Regions from separate parts of the Aeribacillus composti genome, predicted to be linked through region 2. Evidence: predicted binding sites of a transcription regulator. Region 2 holds the regulator's gene; each other region holds the start of a gene.
The links. Region 2 encodes Rex, which represses fermentation and respiration genes when NADH is low (regulators of the CRP and FNR family bind a similar motif). Its sites were predicted from a motif close to TTGTGAAATATTTCACAA; they were not measured.
Positions count from the first base shown of each region.

Region 1: RI196_RS09420 (DUF2249 domain-containing protein) is a predicted target of Rex. The motif match lies at 4,674-4,691, and genes of this name have one in related genera.
Region 3: RI196_RS18260 (lactate permease LctP family transporter) is a predicted target of Rex. The motif match lies at 4,716-4,733, and genes of this name have one in related genera.

Region 1 is NZ_CP134501.1:1,947,037-1,955,289, reverse strand. It holds gene RI196_RS09450 (Crp/Fnr family transcriptional regulator) at 1-342, opposite strand, end outside; gene RI196_RS09445 (TIGR04053 family radical SAM/SPASM domain-containing protein) at 681-1,793, shown strand; gene RI196_RS09440 (hypothetical protein) at 1,983-2,105, shown strand; gene RI196_RS09435 (metal-sulfur cluster assembly factor) at 2,566-2,868, opposite strand; gene RI196_RS09430 (hypothetical protein) at 2,913-4,160, opposite strand; gene RI196_RS09425 (DUF2249 domain-containing protein) at 4,147-4,374, opposite strand; gene RI196_RS09420 (DUF2249 domain-containing protein) at 4,379-4,612, opposite strand; gene RI196_RS18570 (hypothetical protein) at 5,196-5,246, opposite strand; partial or broken gene RI196_RS09415 (GTP 3',8-cyclase MoaA) at 5,797-6,684, shown strand; gene RI196_RS09410 (MogA/MoaB family molybdenum cofactor biosynthesis protein) at 6,695-7,195, shown strand; gene RI196_RS09405 (molybdenum cofactor guanylyltransferase) at 7,201-7,809, shown strand; gene RI196_RS09400 (molybdopterin molybdotransferase MoeA) at 7,855-8,253, shown strand, end outside.
Region 2 is NZ_CP134501.1:388,164-396,416, reverse strand. It holds gene RI196_RS02100 (CPBP family intramembrane glutamic endopeptidase) at 94-825, shown strand; gene RI196_RS02095 (YdiK family protein) at 830-1,033, shown strand; gene tatC (twin-arginine translocase subunit TatC) at 1,126-1,872, opposite strand; gene RI196_RS02085 (twin-arginine translocase TatA/TatE family subunit) at 1,895-2,068, opposite strand; gene RI196_RS02080 (redox-sensing transcriptional repressor Rex) at 2,083-2,724, opposite strand; gene RI196_RS02075 (ABC-F family ATP-binding cassette domain-containing protein) at 3,036-4,958, shown strand; gene tsaD (tRNA (adenosine(37)-N6)-threonylcarbamoyltransferase complex transferase subunit TsaD) at 5,233-6,252, opposite strand; gene rimI (ribosomal protein S18-alanine N-acetyltransferase) at 6,252-6,731, opposite strand; gene tsaB (tRNA (adenosine(37)-N6)-threonylcarbamoyltransferase complex dimerization subunit type 1 TsaB) at 6,701-7,396, opposite strand; gene tsaE (tRNA (adenosine(37)-N6)-threonylcarbamoyltransferase complex ATPase subunit type 1 TsaE) at 7,377-7,853, opposite strand; gene thiL (thiamine-phosphate kinase) at 7,840-8,253, opposite strand, start outside.
Region 3 is NZ_CP134501.1:3,788,886-3,797,138, forward strand. It holds gene RI196_RS18245 (ABC transporter permease) at 1-70, opposite strand, end outside; gene RI196_RS18250 (ATP-binding cassette domain-containing protein) at 67-1,083, opposite strand; gene RI196_RS18255 (L-lactate dehydrogenase) at 2,002-2,949, opposite strand; gene RI196_RS18260 (lactate permease LctP family transporter) at 2,981-4,597, opposite strand; gene RI196_RS18265 (hypothetical protein) at 4,822-4,974, shown strand; gene tnpA (IS66 family insertion sequence element accessory protein TnpA) at 5,808-6,128, shown strand; gene tnpB (IS66 family insertion sequence element accessory protein TnpB) at 6,122-6,478, shown strand; gene tnpC (IS66 family transposase) at 6,540-8,117, shown strand; partial or broken gene RI196_RS18695 (restriction endonuclease subunit S) at 8,165-8,253, opposite strand, start outside.

The DNA.
Region 1 (8,253 bases), 1.6 Mb from region 2:
AAAATCTTTGATGGGAATGACAATTAATGTAGATTCTTCCATAACTTCTGCATGAGCAGGGTAAGATCCTTTGCGAAAAAATCCGGTATGGGGAAACATTTCTCCATTCTGCAAGATGGAAACGATTTGTTCTTTTCCATTTCTGTCCGTTTTATATATTTTAATAGTTCCTGAATGGATGAAATATACGTTTTCCAGCATGTCGCCTTGCATGAATACATATGATTTTGGTTGATAGGTACGTACTTGAGAGATAGCAACTATGGAAGTCAATTCTTCATCAGACAGTTCACGGAAAAGGGGAACGCTTCTTAATCTTTCAAACACCCAGCTATTTGTCATGGTATCACACCTTTATTTCAACTTTGATTTTCGTTTCATATTATAGCGTTTCTTTACAAATGAGTCGTGTGATGTAAATCATAGTTACCAATAAAAATAAGGTGTCTAACATACTTAAGGTTTGGGGCAGACCACCTCATCCATTTGCGAATTACCGAAGCAATCACGGGGAAGATCCGCAGCAGTTGAACATTTGTCAAAAGAATGACTTTTTCGTAAAAATCATTTCTTCCCTTTTACCGGAAAGTGTGATGGCCCTCACTTCGAAAATTTCACCTTTTTATATGATGAGAAGAAGCAGAGATATTTTTCATTTTAAAGAAAGGAGTTTGTATGTGATGATGGATTATGACCAAAACCCTTTTATTGTCATTTGGGAGTTGACGAGAGCATGTCAATTAAATTGTTTGCATTGCCGCGCCGAGGCGCAATATCATCGTGATCCCCATGAGTTGACTTTTCAGGAAGGAAAAAAATTAATTGATGATATTTTTGCGATGAACCAGCCGCTATTAGTATTTACCGGCGGTGATCCATTAATGCGGCCGGATTTATTCGCTCTTGCCGAATATGCTATTGAAAAGGGATTGCGTGTTTCAATCACGCCGAGTGCAACTCCAAATGTAACAAAAGAAGTGATGCAGAGGGCAAAAGATATCGGGCTTTCCCGTTGGGCATTTAGTTTGGACGGCCCGAATGCGGAAATTCATGATCATTTTCGCGGCACAAAAGGTTCTTTCGATTTAACGATGCAAGGAATCAAATATTTGCATGAATTTAAGATTCCTGTTCAAATTAATACGGTTGTATCACGCTACAATGTTCATGTTCTTGAAGAAATGGCGGATTTTGTTAAAAAACTTGATTGCGTTCTTTGGAGCGTTTTTTTCCTCGTACCAACTGGAAGAGGAAAACAATCGGATATGATTTCTCCTGCCCAACATGAACAAGTTTTTCGTTGGTTATATGAAAAGAGCAAACGTGTACCATTTGATATTAAAACGACTGCCGGACAACATTACCGTCGTGTCGTCTTGCAAGCCAAAATGCGCGAACAGCAAATAGATGGAAAAGAAATCCATTATGAAGATATTTTGTTTAAAGGGGCTACAGGGGAAGTGGACGGACTCGGCCGTGCTCCGAAGGGAGTAAATGATGGCAACGGTTTTGTGTTTATTTCCCATATTGGCGATGTTTACCCGAGCGGATTGCTTCCAATCAAAGCGGGAAATGTAAGACAAACACCACTGGCCGATATTTACAGAATTTCACCAATATTTCAAAAATTGCGCAATCCAAATCTTTATAAAGGAAAATGCGGTGTTTGCGAATTTCGTTTTGTTTGCGGAGGCTCACGCTCAAGAGCGTATGCTGTGACAGGCGACTATTTGGAAAGTGAGCCTTATTGTGTATACATTCCTAAAGCGCTTCGCCAAAAACGGGAAGTTTAAACCGTTGGAAACGCAAGCGGTTTTTCAATTTGATTGAATGGGCAAAAATCGGAAAAACATTTTTGTTGAGGTGAAATTTTAACAATTATTTGGCAATCAATAATTATATGATAAAGTTCACAAACATTCCCCGGCTATTTTTATGGTACAGATGATGGCACCATTCATCTGTTTAGGAGGGGGATTTTGGTGAAACAAAAAGCATTACTGCCAGTCACCACTTTAGCCATGACATTTGCATTTGCCGTATGGCGAATTTTATCTCCGTTAGCAAGTACGTTCCAAGATATTTATAACCTGACAGCAACATAAAAAAGCATCTAAGTTGCCAACCCGTCTTGCAAGGTTCTGTCATGCGAATTCCACTCGGAATTTACTGACCGGTATGACCGACGGTAAATGTATTCTTTGCTTTTACTGTTTTTAATTGTCCCATAGTTGGCGTCAGTTTTGCCAATTCTTACGGAATGACAATATTTTGAGCTTTTTCATTGGAATGGACGAAACGTCATTTGCGATTTCAGTTACATTTTTTTTGGTTGACACCTCCGGAAAAACAAGGAACAGCGATTATCCCCTGCAGGAAGACAGCATTTGAAAAAAGATTTTCCTGGAAGGGGATTTTTTTGGCTGGGAAACGATTAAACGAAAATTTTAAATGTGATGCCGTTTGTTTGGGAGCTGGAAGAAGAGCCAAAAACACCAAAATAATTGGGACTTCTTTCATAAAAAAGCTGTCCCTTTCAGGAAAGGAACAGTCTTTGAAAAACGTTTAGGAAAGAAACCCTAGCTGCCTTAATGCTTTTTCGCTCATTCTATCAGGGGACCAAGGCGGATTCCAAGTGATTTGGACATTTACGTCTTGAATGCCTTCAATATCACGCAACGCGCGTTTCACACCGCCTGCTATTGAGTCGTGCAACGGACAGCCGGGTGTAGTCAATGTCATTAAAATGAATGCAGTTCCGTCTTTTACTTCAATCTTATAGATCAGTCCTAAATCAACAACATTAATTCCCAATTCAGGATCTAAAACGTTTTGCAGTTTTTCCAAGATCTTTGCTTTTATTTCCATTGTAACATCACCCTTTATATTTCAGTAAATCGTTCCCTCATTTTTTATTTCAGCAATACGGAGCCAATCGTACAGGCAAATAATCCAGAAAACAGCACCATTCCTCCTTGAGCAAGATAAAATAGACCAGTACTTGAAGAGGCAAGAGCAGCGATCATGCCGATAAGACTCGCAACAAATAAACAGCATTCCATCACAATCCATTTTTCATTTATCATTTGTTTCAAAGTCGGCACCGCTTCTTTGCCGATTTTTTTGCTATACCGGTGTGTCCACCATAGAAAAGGAACAATTTTATATAAGTAGCCAATGATGCTTAATACAATCCAGCCGAACAGATAACAGTAGATGATGATGGAAAAGATGCGGGAATGGATTTCACTTTCAAAAGAAAAACCGGCCGCCGCTATATGCAGGATGACTCCAAAAACAATGGCCAAAAGAGCAAACAGAAAAGGTTTATCCAGCTTTTTCTTCATCCTTTTCTTTAAAATGGCAAACATATGGTATGCAAACAACCCATATCCGACAGCCATCAATTGAAGCCCTGCTGATAACAACCGGTCATTTGCCGTTATAAAACTGATGAAAGTTAACACAAGACCGCTTATATAAAAAATGTAGACATATCGGGCCGTGTTCATTGAAAAATGATGCGCCAATGAAAACATCGGAACCATTTTGTAAGAAAATCCGAAGATAAGAAGTGTAAACCAGCCGGAAAATCCCAGCAATATATGTGCTTTGAAAATCAAATCATGATCGATTAATTGTCTGCCGCTCCAAAAATGATAGGCAAGCGTCAATCCGAGCCCGATCGTTAGGAGCAAACAAATGAGGGCGGTACCAACAAATAAAGTGATGACCGTTCTTTTCTTCTGTTTTTTTAATGTCATGAACATCTGCCATAAAAACATTACAATCCCGCAAGTAAGAAGCAAGCCTGAAAATATAGCCATTTGAATATTAAAGGCCAGGCTGATGCTAAAAGATAGTATTCCTAATGACGTGACGACCATTTGGATAAAAGCAAATGATTCATTCCATATCGGGGTTAAAAACACGACTGGAACAAGCTGATACATGGCCCCCATGGCTGTCATTAAAGCAAAGCCAATCACTAATAAATGGACAGCTGACAATACGACAGGAAGGCGCATTTCTCCGGTTGAAAGCTGACGAGTTGACAGAAATAAAAGAATTTGAGAAAGGAAAAACGCCAGCAAGCCAAAAATAATAAACGAAAAAGGGATTCGAATATTCGTTTCATAAGTATGATTAGCCGTCATCATCGTCATCCTTCTTTTCAATCGTTATTTCATAGCTTCCATCACTGCGCTTTTGCGTTTGATAGGTATAACCGAGATCGTCAAGCTGTTCAAATAAAAACATCGGGCGGCGGTCATTAATAATTTTCAACGTTTCTCCTTTTTTTAATTTTGCTAATGCCGTTAAAGTCCGCATCATCGGTTGTGGGGGCTCTAAGCCGCGATTATCCAGTATCATTTTTTCATTCCTCCGTTTTAACAAAGGTAATTTTCCAATGTTTATCCTCTATTTTTTCCGCTTGATAAGAAAACCCTTTTTTCTTCATGATAGGAAAAAGCGGAACGGGTTTAAACGGAGCGTGTAAAATAAATACATCTCCTTGTGCAAGAGGCTGAATGGCCGCCATGATTTTTTGAAACGGCTCTAATTTCTTCTTTAAATCTTCGCGAACATCTAATTCAACAGTTTTTCCCATCCATATTCTCCTTTCCATCTTTTTTATCAATGTTCATCATAGTAAAAACAATTCCCGCAATTTGTGATTTGCTTCACTTCATCGGCATCACTTTTGAAAAGTTTATGAATAATTGATTCGTGATGCCGTATTGGCATATATCCTTCCAATTGAGGGAAGGGAAGATGTTGCAACATCAATTGAACTGCTTGTTAGAAAATGTTTCAGTTTTCAATGAAAGATCGGTACCATTTCGCTAAGGATATTGTTTTGCTTGAAATAGAAAGGAGAGTGTGTGTTTTTAAAGCGGAAACAGCTGATGGCATGTAGGGAAATTTATTTCTTTGTTAATATGGTCAGCGGCCATTGTGCGAAAAATACGTCTAACCCGGACAAAGCGCTATTGCAAAAAGATCATTCTAACATTGAAAGTATGTCATTGACATCAAAAAGATGGTTGCCTGAAAAGTGTGCTAGAAGAAAAAAGCGGGGCGTAAACCAAGTTAATGCCATTCTCGAAAACGATTGAGAAGTTGTTCATCTATTTAGGTAGCTGGTATTTTTTCATCTTATTGTAAAGTGTAACTTGTGAAATCTCTAATTCTCAGGAAACTTCGGATTTGTTGCCGGCGGTTTTCTTTAATGATTTTTCTATCAGTTGTTTTTCGATAGTATCTTTTTTTCAATCAACTTTGAGTTTTTTCGAGTCTGGACGGATTCTCGACAGGTGACCCGAAATGGAAAAAGCTAAGAAGATCCTGTTGATGGATGAACGGTTTTCTAATATAATAACCATTCTTTCCATCAAGTCGCCAAGCATTGGTACATTGTCCATAATGAAAACTGCTGATTCTATTATGAAAGCCTCCGTTTGCCGAAATCGTAAAATATTTTTTGTGTATCTATTTTGCTTTCTCAATTCATTATATAGAGCCCCATCATGTTAGCCATAAAAAAAATGATAAATTGGTAAAATGTATTCCAAATAGGTTTCTTTTTCAGAAAATTTTTTTTACAATTAATTTAACCTTTTATGATCATTCGAATTTATGTGACAGAGATCTCATTCTATTGTTTATCTTGTCTGTAACATATGAAGAATGAATGTATAAGGAGAGGAAGATGTTGCGAGATCAATTAACCGCCCTTTATTGAATTTGCGCATTTCGGTGACAGACCGATGTAATTTTCGTTGTGTATACTGTATGCTGAAATGGAAGGAAGACAGTATTCTTTTATAAAACGGGAATAACTAATGACGTTTCAAGAAATATATCGTTTGGCCAGCCTCTTTACGTTTAGGCATTCGAAAAATTCGTCTGACCGGGGGGAAACCGCTCCTCCGAAAGGACATTGATGTACTAATATCGATGTTAAAAAATATTCAAGATCTTCAAGACGTTTCATTGACCATTAACGGATCATATGCCAAGCGTTTAAAAAAAGCGGGCATGAACCCGGATCAATGTCAGTTTAGATGCTTTAAATAACGAAATTTTTTCTAAAATGAACGGAGGTAAAGCAAAGTCTGAGGAAATTGTAAGAGGAATTGAAGAAGCGGTTGCACAAGGTCTGGCGGTAAAGGTGAACATGGTTGTAAAAGGAATAAATGAGAGCGAAATTTTACCGATGGCTCGTTTTTTTGAAGAAAAAGGAATGACGATCCGCTTCATCGAATATATGGATGTCGAAACCTTAAACGGTTGGAAAATGGACGAAGTTTTGACGAGCAAAGAAGTTCATGATATGATTCACCAAGAAATACCTCTTAAACCAGTTCAGTCAACGTTTTTGGCGAGGTTCCCAAAAGGTATCGATACCGAGGTACGGATGTGGAAGGCGGCTTTATTTCTTCCTTATCAGGAGCTTTTTGTTCTGATTGCACGCGAATGCCCTAAAAAGTATACATGCTATTTGCCTCAAACGGCGTTGATTTATTAGTTAAAATGCGAAAGGGAGCAAGCGGTGAAGAAATATTGGATGAGATCACCCGTGTTTGGCAGGCTCGGGACGATCGTTATTCCGAAGAAAGAGGAAGGATCAATGCTCTTTCTGCAAACAGACGTGTGGAAATGTTTTATATTGGCGGGTGAGGTGTGATTGATGAGTGTATCTGAACATCGCAGCAAGGCAAATGACCCTGTTCGCTGCAAAGTGATCACCGTTTCTGATACGAGAACGAAGGATACGGATAAAAGCGGTGCATTAATCATCGAATTATTAACGAGAGAACAAATGGAAATAATAGATTACGAGATTGTGAAAGATGAACGGGAAGCCATTCAATCTGCTGTGAAAGAGGCTTCTGACGAAATTGATGTTTTTTTATTGAACGGCGGGACTGGTTTTACAAAACGGGATGTGACGGTTGAAGCGGTAAAAGAATTGCTTGACAAAGAAATGGTTGGTTTTGGGGAATTGTTTCGTTATTTAAGCTATAAAGAAATTGGAAGCGCATCCATGCTTAGTCGAGCGCTTGCCGGTTCAATTGGACAAAAAGTCATTTTTTGCATGCCGGGATCGACAAATGCGGTTCGTCTTGCCATGGAAAAGCTGATTTTGCCGGAACTTCGCCATCTTGTTTGGGAGATGAATCGTCAGTGAACAAGATGATCGGGATTGTGCTGGCAGGAGGACAGTCGAAACGGTTTGGGCAACCGAAAGCATTTGCGAAAAGAAATGGAAAGGAATTTATTTTATATAGTATCGAAGCGCTGCAATGTATCACAAAAGACGTGGTTGTTGTCATACATCCTGAAATAGATACGAAATGGCTGCAAAGGAACCAGCTGACATATATTCAAGATCTCGAATTGTATCAAGGAAAAGGACCTCTTGCCGGCATTTATTCCGTTATGTCCCAATTCAAATCCGAATGGTATATCGTTTTACCTTGTGATACTCCTTTTATCAATGCGCATTTGTTGAAAAAATTGCAATTATACAGAAATGACGGTTGTGAAGCGATTGTTCCTAGTGTTCACGGAAATATTCAGCCATTGATCGCCATGTACCATCATCGAGTGAAGGAAAAAATACGATGGCACCTTGAACAAAATAAGTTAAGCATGAAGCATTTTCTTCCAAGTATTCATACTAGATATGTTGAGATCAATGATGATGATGCTTTCATCAATATTAATACAAAGGATGAATATGACCAGTATATTGTTCATAATAACCTTTTTCCTCAAGCCTCCTTTTCCAAAACAAAATAAATGTTCCTTGGTAGTATCGGGTGGGGGCAAGAAGGGTGGAAAGGAATGGGATCGTTGCGAAAGCCAATTCAAGTAGAGGAAGCAATCGACCGGGTGTTGGAAAAAAGCTATGAAGGTGAAATAGAGTATGTATCAATCGAAAACAGCTTTCATCGTGTGCTTGGTCAAGATATAACTGCTACAACGGATGTACCTGGATTTGATCGATCCCCTTATGACGGCTATGCTGTTTGGGCAGCATCGACCGAGGCCGCTTCAGCTTCCAATCCAGCAGTTTTGGAAGTCGTCGGGACTCAAGGAGCAGATTCTGTTTGGAAAGAATCTTTAAAACCTTTTCAAGCCGTTAAAATTATGACTGGCGCTGCCATTCCAGAAGGTGCAAATGCCGTCATCATGAAGGAATTAACACAGGAATTCAGAAAAGACGGAAAAACATATGTGCAA
Region 2 (8,253 bases):
ATTAAGTGCTTACCTTGTCAAAATTGTTTTTCTTTCTTAAAACCATTGTGTGTTAAAATAGTCATATGAATCTTTTATAAAGGAGAACTATTCGTGAAAAAGCAATATTGGTGGATCATCATTACGTACATCATTATGCAGCTCTCATCCTATATTGGAGTTCCCCTTTTTTATGAACTGGGTGTTGGCGACGATGAAAATCTCAATGCAGGACTTTTTCAAGCGCAAGCATATTGGTCGATTACAAGTTTTACTGCTGCGTTCGTCATTATTTTATTTCTCCTTCGTCATGAACGGAAAAATAATGTCCGGATTGAAAAAGCTTCTTTCGGCGAATCTGCCATATGGGCTGTTTTCGGAGTTTTTTTAGCTTTTTTCATTCAAACAATCGTTGGCAATATTGAAATATATGTACTTAAAGTTAATCCGATGTCGGAAAATACTCAAGTTATTATGGATTTAATTGAAGCAACGCCTTATTTGATTATTGTCACATCAATAATAGGACCGATTATTGAAGAAATTATCTTCCGAAAAATTATTTTCGGGGTGATTTATCAAAAAACGAATTTTTGGATCGGCGCGCTTGTCAGCTCGCTATTGTTCGGCATCGTGCATGGGGAACCTGAACTTTTATTGCGTTATACAGCAATGGGGTTTACGTTCGCTTTTTTATATTATAAAACAAAACGCATATTAGTCCCTATTTTTGCCCATACAATGATGAATACAATCGTAGTCATCATTCAAACAATTTATCATGATGAGATTGAAAACATGATGAAGCAAATGGAACAAATACAAATCATTATTGGAGGCAGCTAAGATTATGAATTTTCATCCCGTTTCCATGGGACTCTTCTATTTTATCATGGGAGTTCTATTTACATATTTAGCAATTCATCATGCTGAAAATGGTATGTGGACAGCTACAAATATGATTTTAATGATTTTAGCCACGTTTGATTTTGCTGTTTCCATCCGCATGTTCACTTTCTCATATAAAATTCGGAAAGCAAAAAACAACCGATGAGGTGTAATGATATTATCCCTCTTGTGTAGACAGTAGGAAAAAAGCCTATACTGTCTACTTGACAGGGATATGTTTATAACAGCCCATCGGTTTTACTTTTGATCTGATTCTTTTATTTGAGAAGACTGTGCTTTTTTGTAAGCAAATCTTGAAACAATGATACTTATTTCATACAAAATGAATAGCGGAATCGTGACCATTAAATGCGACACAATTTCAGGCGGCGTAATAATCGCTGCGATAACAAGCAATACAAAATACGCATATTTTCTAACCTTTGCCAAAAACGCCGGATTGATGATCCCGAGTCTTGTTAAAAACATAATGACAACGGGAAGCTGAAACAACAGTCCGAAAGGCAATGTTAACTGCAGCAGGAAACGAAAGTATTCATTTATTCCTATCATTTGTTGAATGTTTAAATCATTGGAAAGCCGCCCCATAAAATCGATGACAAAAGGAAACAAAATAAAATAAGAGAAGCTTATTCCTAAAAGAAATAAAGCAACCGACAACGGTATATAGCTTAATGTGACCCGCCTTTCTTTTTCATACAGTCCTGGGCTGATAAACGCCCAAAGCTGGTACAATAAAACAGGGAAAGTTAGAATTAAAGCAATAATAAATGTAATCTGCATATAAACGATCAATGGATCTGCAGGACGAAAAGCATTTAAGGCGAATTGCTTTGCTTCATCAGTTTGCTGTAAAAAAACAATAATTGGCTTCGCTATGAAAAAGCCAGTAATCATAGCAACGAAAAAGAAAACGACTACAATAATCAGCCGTTTTCTAAGCTCCGCTATATGCTCCAACACGGACATTTTTTTTTCGCTCATCATTATTCATCCATTCTTCTTGCTATTCATTTTTCTTGTTTTCTTCATCATCGTCTGCTAAGCCCTTCGTGGCACTTTTAAACTCCTTTAATGATTCTCCTATAGCTTTTCCAAGCTCAGGAAGTTTTTTCGGCCCGAAAACAAGCAGAGCTGCAAATACAATCAACAGCAAGCTTCCAATTCCAATTGTTGGCATTTAATATCGCTCCTTCAATCTTCATTCGAATAATGTTTTAAAAAATATGCAAGAGCCTGAAGTTCAACAGATAGATCGATATGATGAATCCGAATTTTATCCGGAACATTTAAGCGAGCCGGCGTAAAATTTAAAATGCCTTTTATGCCTTTTTCCACTAACCGATCCGTTATTCCTTGAGCGGCAGTTGCCGGGACCGTTAATATCGCAACAGGCACATCATCAGGCAATTCACTTTCTAGCTGATCCAAATGATAAATTGGAACTCCACCAATTTTCATTCCTACTTTTCGTTTATTAATGTCAAATGCAATAACAATTTGTGTGTTGTTATTTTTTGTAAAATTGTAATTTAAAAAAGCTGTTCCCAAATTTCCGACTCCAATGAGGGCAACTTTGGTCAACTCATCTTGGTCAAGCGTCTTTCTAAAAAATGATAACAAATAATTGACATTATATCCATAACCTTTTTTGCCCAGCGCTCCGAAATATGAAAAGTCCCTTCTAATTGTCGCAGAATCTACTTTTACTGCTTCACTCAGTTCTTGAGAGGAAACACGTTGTTTTCCCGAGGCATGTAAATTTTGCAAAAACCGATAATATAGAGGTAATCTTTTTGCAGTTGCTTGCGGTATCTTAGATTGATCTTGATTCAATGCTCATCCCTCGCAATCCAAAACAACCTGACTAATTTTGTTTTTAACTATGTTTTCTAGCAAGCGGCTGCTCGCCTGTATGAAACAATATCAGACTGATAACGCTTCCATCCTGATCTTCTTCTCCGTCTACATTTCTTTTTATTTGTTTTTTCTCCAAACTCTCCTTATATAAAAACTATACACTATTTTTTTATTCGTGTCTTTTGAACGATTGTTACAATTTCTTGTCCTTTTGTTCATCAGGTCAGTTGCCTGCAGTCAAATATATAGGCTACACTTATTCTAGCAAAGATTGAGGTGAACTATGGATGATTTTATTGCAGTTAAACAAAATCACAAAATATTATGGTGCTGACCTTATTTTATCGAATATTAAGCTGGAAATCCAAACAGGAGATAAAATCGCCGTTGTAGGCCGCAATGGAGCCGGAAAATCAACATTATTGAAAATCATTGCCGGTGAAATGCCCTTTGATTCTGGTGAAATTGTGAAGCCAAAAGATTTAACAATCGGCTATCTGGCACAAAACACAGGATTAGAATCAACTAAGTCGATATGGGATGAAATGCTAACCGTTTTTGAAGAGCTGCGGAACATCGAAGCTGAGCTGCGAAATATTGAACAAAAAATGGCAGCTATCTCCTCAGCTGGAGATTCTCATGCTTTGCAAAGCTTAATGAAGGAATATGATTCACTCCAACATTTATATAAAGAAAATGGCGGATATCAATATGAGGCGGATATCCGTTCTGTGCTGCATGGATTAGGGTTTGCTGATTACGACTATTCAACTAAAATTTCGGTTTTGAGCGGAGGACAAAAAACCCGGTTAGCACTCGGAAAGCTCCTGTTGAAAAAACCGGATCTGCTCATACTCGACGAGCCGACAAACCATCTCGACATGGAAACATTAAACTGGCTCGAACAATATTTACAGCATTATAATGGAGCGGTTCTAATTGTTTCCCATGACCGGTACTTTTTAGATCGCGTTGTCAACACTGTTTATGAAATATCACGAACAGTTTGTACGAAGTATGTTGGGAATTACAGCGCTTATTTAAAACAAAAAGCGGAAGCGTACGAAAGGGAATTAAAACAATTTGAAAAACAGCAAGAAGAAATCGCGCGGATGAAAGATTTTATTCAACGAAACTTAGCAAGAGCATCGACAACGAAACGTGCGCAAAGCAGAAGGAAAATGCTTGAGAAAATGGAAATACTGGACAGGCCCGCTGGGGACGAGAAGTCAGCCAGCTTTTCCTTCGAAATCGAAAAGCAAAGCGGCAATGACGTGTTAAAAGCCATTGATTTGTCCCTTTCCTACGATCAAAAAACTCCGATCGTGAAAAATATTAACTTTTCGATCAACAGGAAGGACTCAATTGCCTTAATAGGGCCAAACGGAGTTGGAAAATCTACCTTATTAAAAACGATCATCAACCGCTTAAAGCCGCTGAGCGGAAAAATTCAGTTTGGATCTAATGTCCAAATCGGATATTATGACCAGGAACAAGCGGATTTGTCTTCATCTAAACGGGTTTTAGATGAATTGTGGGATGACTATCCCGAAAAAACAGAAAAAGAAATCCGAACGGTTTTAGGGAATTTCCTTTTTTCAGGAGATGAAGTGCTGAAAACCGTCTCGTCTTTAAGCGGAGGAGAAAAAGCTCGGCTCGCTTTAGCGAAATTAATGCTAAAAAAAGCTAACTTTCTCATCATGGATGAACCTACGAATCATCTGGATCTCGACAGCAAAGAAGTATTGGAAAACGCTCTGATAAATTTTCCTGGAACAATCTTGTTTGTTTCGCACGATCGTTATTTTATCAACAAAATCGCGACCAAAATTTTTGAATTATCCACAGAAGGCATTGCCGAATATATCGGGGACTATGATTATTACATTGCAAAAAAAGCGGAGATGATCGAGCTTGAACAGTTGAAAGAACCAACTATCGAAACCAAAGAGCAAAAACAAGGAAAATTATCTTATGAACAAGAAAAAATATTGAAAAAAAAGGAACGGCAAAGACAGCGCCGCATTGAAGAACTTGAAAACAAAATAGCAGAAATTGAAGAAGCGATCGCTGAAAACAATGAAATGCTTTGCGATCCAAATATATACCAAGATCATGAAAAAGCTCAAAAACTTCATGATCAAAATGTCATGTTAACGGAACAACTAGATCAGCTGATAGAGGAATGGGAATCACTTCTTTCTGAATAACCGGCTCATGCCGGTTTTTTATTTATTTTGTTTCCTTCAGCATGTTTCTCTCAAACAGTTATCCACATCATTAGTTCCTTACCTTATAATATTTTTCTTATTTGTTCACATTATCCACAACAAACCCCTTTAGTTATCCACATGTTTCACCTTATTTTTTCTTCTTCTATTTCAACGTTTCGTCTTATTTATCCAAAATGAAGATTTTCTTTGTGGATAACCTGTGGTTAAAATAAAAAAATAGGGCCGCTGTTCATTCGACCCTATTTTGCCTTTATATATATGACGTTAATTCCAATCCAGGATGAGCATTCATACGATAATCACCGAAAATTCCTTTTTCATAAAGTACATCAGCGAAAGCTGCAATCATGGCCGCATTATCTGTGCATAAGGACAATGGTGGAATGACAAGGTCGATCCCTTTTTTCTTTTTGAATGCTACCTCCATAGCAGTTCTTAATCCTTTATTCGCCGCTACTCCGCCTGATAAAAGAACTTGCTTAGCTTGATACTTCTCACTGGCACGAACAGTTTTTTCCACTAAAACTTCTACAACACTTTGCTGAAAACTTGCAGCCATATCTTTCGGATCTATCGTGATCCCTCTTTGCGCCGCGTTATGAAGAGTGTTAATCACCGCTGACTTCAGCCCGCTGAAACTAAAATGAAACGAGCCTTCTTCAAGCCATGCTCGCGGCAAATCAATGGAAGCAGTTCCTTCATGTGCTAGCCTGTCGATATGAGGCCCGCCCGGATAAGGCAGGTTTAATGTTCGCGCTACTTTATCATAAGCCTCTCCTGCTGCATCATCAAGTGTTTCCCCAATCACCTCAAAACAACCGTGCTCCTTCATATAGACAAGCTCTGTATGGCCGCCGGAAACAACTAATGCAATCAGCGGGAAAGAAAATTCTTTCACAAGACGGTTTGCATAAATGTGTCCTGCAATATGATGTACTCCGATTAGTGGAAGATCATACGCAAAAGCTAAAGCCTTTGCGGCATTGACTCCAATCAATAATGCACCAACCAGCCCCGGTCCTTCTGTCACGGCTATGGCGTTCAAATCGTGATACGAAAGATTCGCCTGTTTTAACGTTTCTTCTAATACGAGAGTAATTTGCTCGACATGATGGCGTGAAGCGATTTCTGGAACGACTCCGCCAAAACGTTTATGGCTTTCAATTTGGGAAGCAACGACTTGTGCAACAATTTCTTTTCCGTTTTTCACAATGGCAGCTGCTGTTTCATCACAGCTTGTTTCAATTCCTAAAATTAATCGATCTTTCATTATAAATTCACCTGCATTAATATCGCATCTTCTTGGTTATCCGTATAATAGTTTTCCCGGATTCCGATTGGTTCAAAATTCAATTTCTTATATAATGATTGCGCAACCGTATTCGAAACTCGGACTTCTAATGTAACGGTTTTGGCTCCTTTTTCTTTTGCTACGTTTAAAACGCTTCTAAGCAGGGTCTCTCCCAGCTTTTTTCCCCGATACGCTGGAGAAATAGCAATATTGGTAATCTGCCCATCATCAACAATCACCCATAAACCGCAATACCCTACAACTTTTCCTTCATATTCTATTACTAAATAAGTAGCAAAATGATTATGGACCAATTCCCGATAAAATGATTCCTTTGTCCAAGGAACCGAAAATGACAGCTGTTCGATTTCATAAACACGATGTATATCTTCAACTGTCATTTTTCGAACATTTACTTGATTATTAATCATGTTGACGTTTTTTGCTGCTCGATCCATTTCGCTTCCGCCTCTGCTAACCTTAAATAATTTGGCACAAACTGATGAACATTGACTGCTTCTCTAGTCATTCCCATCAAACCTAGCAATCCCGGACGCGGCTGGTGCAATGACGGATCCCCGATGACTGCCAACTCACCCATTATTTCTTTGATCAGATCTAAATGAAGAGAAACATCATTCCCTAAAAAGAGCACCCGCTTTTTGAGCTGTTTTATTTCATTCAACCAATCTTCTAGCAGAATATTTCTGTCTTCTTTCACACAAAGTATGTTTTCTTTAAATTCATACAGCCCGGTATTAACTCGTCCTCTTCTTGCATCAAATAAAGGGCAAATCAATCCGTCAAAAAAACGCCCGTTCAGCGCAAGCACTTCAAGACTGGAAACGCCCGTTAAAGGAATGTTTCTAGCCCATGCAAGCGTCTTAGCAATTGTTACACCGATTCGCACACCAGTATAAGAGCCAGGACCTTGGGCAACCACAATCTTTGTTAAGTCGCTGGGCTGAACGTGGCACTCTTTCAAAAGATAATCAACTGCCGGCATTGCACGAACAGAATGGTTTTTTTTCAAGTTCGTCATATATTCGCCAATAATTTTAGTTTCGTCTACTAACGCAATGCCTAAACAGTCGTTTGATGTATCAATCGCTAATACCGTCATCAGTGAAAAACTCCTTACACAGCTTAATATATCTTTTTCCCTTCGGCCTAAAAATTAGAGATCTTGCATTGTCCTGAATGTAACGGATGAATATATCCAGTCTTTCCTCCGGCAGTTGATCTTCTATATATTGCGCCCACTCTACAACTGTTACACCGTCTCCATCAAAAAACTCATCAAACCCTAAATCCTCATCGCTATTTTCAATCCGATAAACGTCCATATGATAAAGCGGCAGTCTGCCGTCTGTATACTCCTTCATGATTGTAAAAGTAGGACTGTTCACTGTTCTGCCAATGCCCAAACCTTTTGCCAGTCCTTTCACAAATGTAGTTTTGCCTGCTCCAAGATCTCCTTCAAGCGTAATCACATCGCCCGCTTGTAAGTGCTGAGCCAGCTTCATCGCCATATTCCCTGTCTCTTCAGGATTTGTCGTTTTTATTTCAAATTGATCCAAATGAATCACCTTTTTTAAAATGATTGTAGCCTTTGCTTAGTAGCCGTTTGCGAATATTTTTTTCTTGCAAATAAACCGATGGGCTGCCTTCAAATACTTCTCCGATCTTCGTTATGCGTATTCCTTCTTGCTCGCATTTTTTTTTCAACACTTCAAAGGAATGTTTAGAAGTCGTCCCTACCAGTTCAAAATCTTCTCCTCCAGTGATAGCCCACTCAAATTGCTTTTCTAACGGCAATAATTGTATTGAATCACTTAATGGAAGAAGATCTTTATGTACGACGATTTGTACGTTGCTCATGTCAGCTATCTCATTCAATTCGCTTGCAATACCGTCACTAATATCATTAAGGCTCGCCCGATCCACTTCAGAAATAATCCTGCCCGCTTTTACTTGCGG
Region 3 (8,253 bases), 430 kb from region 2:
CTGCCTGTCCAAAGCTTGTATTGTTTTTTAGTTGACGCTTTGCAACTAGCTGATTAGAAGCATTTTTCATATCCTTACCTCCTCTGTTTCATCGAATGTCTCTGTTGTGTCCTCCCTCACACTATGACCAGTAATGGTTAAAAAGACCTCGTCAAGAGTCGGCTTCTGAACACTCAATTCAGACAAGCGGATCCCTGCCTCGCGAAGAGCGATCAGCAAATCCGTAACTCGGTCGGCGTCCGCCATCGGTGCCGTAATCTTTCCTGTTTCCAACGACACATTGGACCGGACTTTGAGCACCTGTTCAATAATTTGCCGGGCATTTTCGATATCTTTTACATTTTGGATTTTCAATTGCAGTGACGAACTGCCAACCGACGCTTTCAGCTCATCCGCTGTTCCCTCGGCAACGACTCGGCCGCGATCAATCACCGCGATTCGATCAGCTAGTTCGTCAGCCTCCTGTAAATATTGAGTTGTTAACAGTACGGTTGATCCCTGCTTGACCAATCGCCGGATCGTCTCCCACATTTGATTGCGCGTGCGTGGATCCAGTCCTGTTGTCGGCTCGTCTAAGAAGATGAGCGGCGGCTGTGCAATAAGGCTTGCTGCCAGATCCAGCCGGCGCCGCATGCCGCCGGAGAAATGCTTCAACGGGCGCTTCGCCGCTTCTGTCAAACCAAATTCCTCCAACAACTCCAGAGCTTTGCGCCTTGCCTCGGTACGGCTCAACCCTAGCAACCGAGAAAAGATGACTAGATTTTCGATCGCGCTGAGTGACTCGTCAACCGATGCATATTGACCAGTCACGCCAATCAACTGACGCACGATCTGCGGCTCCTTCACCACATCATAACCAAAAATGTATGCCGAACCTGCGTCCGGTCGCAATAAAGTCGCCAGCATTCTGACTGTTGTGGTCTTGCCTGCCCCGTTCGGCCCAAGCACGCCGTAGATTGTCCCAGCGCGCACATTCAAATTTACGCCGTCAACCGCACGTTTATCGCCAAAAGTTTTAACGAGTCCGTGCGCTTCAATAGCCCAATCACCATTGCTTGACACTGTTTGGTATCTATGTCCCATTTCATTTCCTCCTCTGCAACTAAGTACATTGGTGATGGTAACACCTTTTTATGAACTGAATATGAACAATGAATCCCCATGATGAAACATGTTAATGCTGGAAATTTGCCCGGCAAAAGCGTGAATCAGTTTTATACCGCTTATGGGCGTGGTTCATCCTAAATGGATCGGTGTCGCGTCCATAAACAACAATAGACATTCTTCTTTTGTCATCAATATCATATAGATCGTTATTGGTTTTCTCTCTGCTTATCCATCAAATTATTTTTTAGTAAAATATAATTCGCCTGATATAGTCACGTGGCAACAAATGCAGTAATTTTCATCAGAAAATTTAATGATCCGTGTTATTTATCCAATATATGTATATTTATAGGAAATAAATATGCAGAAGCTTTATATGAAGGAACCTGCCATTTATCATCTTTAAAAGAATGATCGAGCCAAGATTGGCGCAACAGATAAAGTTACTGAGGAAAAATAAGGTAGAATTTGAGGTATATTGAATGGTATAGAAGCTTTGGTGATATACAATACTGTGTTGGTAAATAAAATCAGAGGCAATTTGCAAAATAATAGCCCTTGCATAGAGGGTCTCCGTTAAAATGAAAATGCGATCCAACATTTGAAAGGAGAAACTCCATGCAAGAGCACATTCAATAGAAAAAGCAAACATTCAAAAACAATAGGCAGCGATTTTGTTCTTTGTATCTGAGTAATGATCACCCTTCAAATAGCTTTACAACACCGCAAGCCTTAGAAAAACGCGGTCATTATAACCATCCCATGTCCTTGGAAAGCTGTTGAGTTTTTCATCCTAACAAGCCTCGCAGCAGTTAGTAATCGTAAATTGGTTTTCCCAATCCTTGTTTCCTAAACGTTCCCGATACAATGGTCACTACAGAGCATGTCTCTGGATTAAATGACAGATTTTATCGTTTCTTTTAGCACTGAAACGGAATAATTAAATTGTTCTTTTTCCTTTTCGTTTAGTTCAATTTCGATTATTTCTTGAACACCGTTACGATTAAGCTTGGCAGGTACTCCAATATATACATCATTTTGTCCATATTCACCTTCTAGATAGGAAGATACTGTCAGGATACTATTTTCATTTTTAAGAATTGCTTTTGTAATTCGGACAAGGGACATTCCTATTCCATAGTATGTCGCCCCTTTTCGCTCAATGATATGATAAGCAGCGTCACGGACGTTTACGAAGATTTCCTCTAAACATTCTTTCTTTAAATCTTTCTTTCGCTCTAAAACATCATCAAGATTCTCTATTCCGATCTTGGCATGGCTCCAAACTGGAAGCTCGGTATCTCCATGTTCCCCTATGATAATTGCATGAATATTTCTTGAATCCACATTGAAATACTTTCCTAATTCAAATCTTAGACGTGCAGAATCTAAGACTGTTCCTGAACCAATGACGCGTTCCTTTGGCAGTCCTGACTCCTTCCAAGTGACATAAGTTAAGATATCTACTGGATTTGTTGCCACTAAAAATATGCCATTAAATCCACTTTTCATAATCTCTTTGATAATTTGTTTAAATATCCGCGTATTTTTCTCAACTAATTGCAATCGGGTTTCACCTGGTTTTTGTGCCAATCCCGCAGTAATAACAACTAAGTCCGCATCTGCGCAATCTTGATAAGAACCGCTCCATACCTTTATTGGCGAAGGTGCAAACGGCACTCCATGATTAAGATCCATCGCCTCGCCTTCAGCTTTTGCTTCATTTATATCAATTAAAACTAATTCCTCAACGACCCCCTGATTAATTAGTGAATAGGCATAACTGCAGCCTACAGCTCCTGTTCCAACGATTACAACACGATTTACTTTTTCTTTATTCATAGTTATACATCCTCCTTAAAATGTTATATGATTAAAATAGTAGCCAGCTAACTAATCCAATTACAGCAAGCAAACATAAACTATATTTTATTGTCACTTTAAATAAATCACTTTCTTTTCCTGCTAATCCAACTGCCGCAGCTGCAACAGCAATTGATTGAGGTGAAATCATTTTAGCCATTGTACCACCCATTACATTGACAGCAACCATCGTTTCAGGTGCTATTCCAATTTGTGAAGCAGTGACAGCTTGAAGTGGAGCAAATAAGGAACCGCTGTTTACAACAGAACCTGTTAAAAATACTCCTAACCACCCCAGCACTGGCGAGAATAAAGGAAATACCTTACCTGTTGAAGCAAATGCTAAGCCTAATGTTGATGACATGCCAGAGTAAGTACAAATATAAGCAAAAGCAAGCACACTGCAAATGGTTAGAACAGGTGATACTAATTCTTTTGAAGTTTCTTTTGCGATTTCTCTAAGCTGCTTATTGCTGCAGCGAAAAAGAATGCTTGCGACAATGATTGTCATTACAATCGCTGTTGTCGTAGATGAAAATAAATCCAACTTAAATACCGCAGCCATTGGAGCATCTTGCGTCACAATTGGTGCATGTTTTATAACTAAGTTGTCCAATCCTGGAATTGGAAACAACAACACTAGCTTTTCTAAAAGACCGCCTGGGAGAAACAATTTTTTAAAAAATGGTAGATTAAACAAAGTAACACATATGGTTAAAAATACAAATGGCAGCCAAGCATAAGCGATTTTCCCAAAAGAATACTTAATCTGCTTATCTACCGCTTTCTCTCTATTTACACGGTAAATTTCTTTAGGCTTCCATACTTGTAAAAATAAAGTTAATACTACTAAGCTCACAATCGCTGCAAAGATGTCTGCTAGTTCTGCCCCTAAAAAAGTGAGAACAAGTGCCTGTGTAAGCCCAAATGAACCCCCGCTTACTAAAATGGCTGGGAAGGTTTGTCTAATTCCTTTGAATCCATCAATGATAAATATCAGCAGGAATGCTACGACAATACTTAATGCAGGAAGGACCAATGCTGTATATCTTCCCACAACTAGACCATCCAAATTTGTAAGGAGGGCGGGAACAGTTACTGGAATCCCCATTGCTCCATATGCACCGCCTGCTATGTTTGCAATCAAACAAAGACCAGCTGCATATAACGGACTAAATCCAAGCCCTACTAAAATGGCTGCCGTTATGGCAACGGGTGCTCCAAATCCTGCAGCTCCTTCTAAAAATGCCCCAAATGAGAATGCCACAATAAGAACTTGCAATCTTTGATCCACTGTAATAAAAGAAATACTTTTTTCTATAATGGCAAATTTTCCGGTTTTTACTGTTATTTTATAAAGGAAAATAGCAGCAAATACGATTGATGCTACTGGCCATAAACCGACTAAAATTCCATATATCGCAGACATCAAAACTAAGATTGCAGGCATTTTATAAATAAAGACGGCAAAAATGCCTGCAGCAATTATGCTGAAAAGCCCTGCTATATAGCCTTTTAATTTAAATACTGTCAGCAAAACAATAAAAACGATGATAGGAACGGCAGCTATAATAGCTGAAAGCCATATATTTCCCAATGGATTATAAACTTGCTCCCATACATGCATCTTGTTCAGCCCCTATACTTTAAAATCGATGGAATGATTTTGTGATATATTTCACAATATGTATTACATCCTCCCCCTAAATTATTTATTTTGCTTACAAAGTTAGTATAACATCTGTTTGTGAAATTTTTCACAATATATATGAAAAAAATATGAACTTTTGAGACATGTCGAGTGCGGTAATCACTAAAGATACGGGAATTGGGATGACAAAAGAGGTTCAAATGCGCATATTTGAATGTTTCTATAAAGCCGATCCATCAAGAAACAGATCAAATGGCGGGAGTGGATTAGGACTTTCCATCGTAAAAAAATCATTGAAATGCATAAAGGTGATATACAGGTTGAAAGTTTACCTAAAGAAGGTACGGAAATAAAAGTAATATTACCAATAAACAATCCTGGCGCATAAAAGTGAATAAAAGATTACAATTACTTTCACAAGGATACCATTTTTTGAAAAACGGTATCCTTCTAGTTTCATTGAGAAAGAAAGTTGTTTAATCACTTCAAATTCTGGCAATTCTAGTGATATAGAAAGCACTTACGAAACCTCCTTATGTTTGTGTGGTAGCTAACATTATTGCCAGGTTTTCGTAAGTGTTTTCTTCTTTTTTGCCAAAATCACCAAAAGTAGTGATGAATCATACTTTTTTGATTCACTCCAATTCTAGGAGCAATTTAAGGCATTTTTTTGGTGAATATTAAATAGATATGAGAGATAGGAAGGACAAGTTATAACAACCTGTCCACCTCTTTCGACAATAATATTTAGCTATGTTTATAAAGGATATCCTTGATAAATCGGTACTATATGTCTGTTATTTTACTATTTTCGCCAACCATTTTTTATCAAGCACAACTTCAACTTTCTGCTTTACCACTATTTGTGGTACGGTTCACCGTAACGTTGGATAGGGTAGGAAGACAATAAACTAGGAGAGATAAGTATCTCTCCCTCTCCTATCTTTTAATTATAACTATTGCTTATGCACTTCATTCTCTTTATTTTCTTTCCACTTACCATATTGCTGCAACAACTTTTTTAGGTGTTTATATAAGTTCTCATGGCATCTTTTACTTCCTTTCTTATTGTTGACTGTTGTAATAAAATTGCCTCCTTTAGGTAAGCGTCAAATCTTGCACACCTTCTTGATGTGCTAATTTCATGAGATAATCTCCTCAAGATGAAATTGAAGGAGGTTTTTTTATGCCTAAGAATCCTGAATTACGAAAGGTTTGGGAACAACGAATCGCTGACTATCGTGAAAGCGGTCAAACTCAAGTAAACTGGTGCAAGGAAAATCAATGGAGTATTCACCAGTTTAAATACTGGTTAAGAAAAATTGAAAATCCAATAAAAAATCAAGGAAAGTCTACAAAATGGGCATCCGTTACCCTAGAAGATCATTCACAAACAGTTGAAAATTCATTACGGATTGAAATTAGTGGGATTTCAATTGAAGTAAAACCTGGTTTCGATCCGGCCTTTCTTTCAGAAGTGGTTAGGACGTTGAAATCAACATGTTAGTTGGTACAAGAGCTGAACGAGTTTACTTGGCAAAAGGAAGTACTGATTTGAGAAAATCCATTGATGGATTAGCTGCTTTGGTGAAAGAGGGATTTGATTTAGATCCCTTTTCATCAAGCTATTTTGTGTTCTGTAATCGAAAGCGAGATAAATTAAAAATTCTTCACTGGGACTATAATGGTTTTTGGCTTTATTATCGTCGATTGGAAAAAGGAAAATTTCAATGGCCAAATGAAAATGACACTGGAACGATACAAATTAGTTATCGGCAATTACGCTGGTTATTGGATGGTCTTGCAATGGAGCAAAAGAAAGCACACCCAGAAGTAAAGGCTAGAACAGTTATATGAATTTTTTACTTTTAACAAAAACCTTGGAGGAAAATAGCTAAAACCGTCGAATTATTACTACATGATGAAAAATTTAAAGAATCCTAACCAAAACCCATTTGAATTAATTGAAAAACTTCAACAGCAAATCGTTGAATTGACGGCGAAATTACAATGGTATGAAGAACAGTATCGTCTTAGTCAAAAACGAAAATTTGGCTCTTCAAGCGAAAAAACAAATCCTAATCAATTAGAACTACCTTTATTCAATGAAGCAGAGGTAGAGTCTAATGTAAAAGCCGAAGAGCCAACTGTTGAAACAATTACATATCGTCGTAAAAAGAAACGTGGTCAACGTCAAGCTACGTTTGAAAACCTGCCTATGGAAACGATTGAATATCGTTTACCCGAAGAAGAGCAGGTCTGTTCGTGTTGCGGTGAAAAAACACACGAAATGAGCACAGAAGTACGACAAGAATTAGTGATTATTCCGGCTCAAGTCAAAGTTTTAAAACACGTTCGATATGTCTATGGATGCCGTCATTGTGAGCGTAATGAAATAGAGACACCAATCGTTACAGCACCTGCCCCAAAATCTGTGTATCCAAAAAGTTTAGCTTCACCGTCAAGCATGGCATATATTATGAATCAAAAATATGTAGAGGGGCTACCTCTATATCGCCAAGAACAACAGTTCAAACGATTAGGTGTGATCTTATCCAGGCAAACCATGGCCAATTGGATGCTTTATGGTGCCGAAAAATGGCTTGCGCCAATTTATCAACGAATGAAAGAGCATCTCCTCTCTAAAGACATTCTACATGCGGATGAAACAACTGTTCAGGTTTTACATGAACCTGGAAGGTCAAGCACATCGAAATCTTACATGTGGCTTTATCGGACTGGAAGAGAGGATCCACCACTTGTCCTTTATGACTATCAGGAAACTAGAGCAGGAGAACATGCCAAAGAATTCCTAAAAGGGTTTAAAGGATACCTGCATGTCGATGGATATGCAGGATACCATAAGGTATCCGGCGTAACATTAGTTGGATGTTGGGCTCATGCCCGCAGAAAGTTCGATGAGGCTTTAAACGTACTTCCTGAATCCAAACGTCATTCAGCAGTCACAGCTCGGGAAGGACTCAATTTCTGTAATCAGCTATTTGCCATCGAGCGTGATTTGAAAGAATGTACACCAGAAGAACGATATAAAAAACGACTTAAACACAGCCAACCATTGTTGGAGGCTTTTTCAGCATGGCTAAAAACAGAGAAAAGCAATGTTTTACCAAAGAGTCTATTAGGTCAAGCCATTACATACTGCCTCAACCAATGGGAAAAACTCGTGGCATTTTTAGAGGATGGACGATTAGAAATCGATAATAATCGAAGTGAACGATCCATTAAACCATTTGTGATCGGAAGGAAGAACTGGATTTTTAGCAATACTCCGAAAGGAGCTAAGGCCAGCTCAATCATTTACAGTATTGTGGAGACAGCAAAAGAGAATAAATTAAATCCATTTTATTATCTTCGCTACTTATTTGAAAGGCTTCCCAATATGGATATAAGCAATATGGATGAGCTTGATCAACTACTTCCTTGGTCCAAAACAATTCCTTTGAATTGTCGGGTTTTTAATAACTTATCACAATAATAGTATTTAATCCCTATCATTAAAAGGTGGGGATTATTTTACGCTTACTATTGTTCCATGAAAGACCAATCAGGTTCACCTTTTTTGTTCATAGGCAATATGATCGTTTCATTTTTTAATCGTGTATTATTTATCT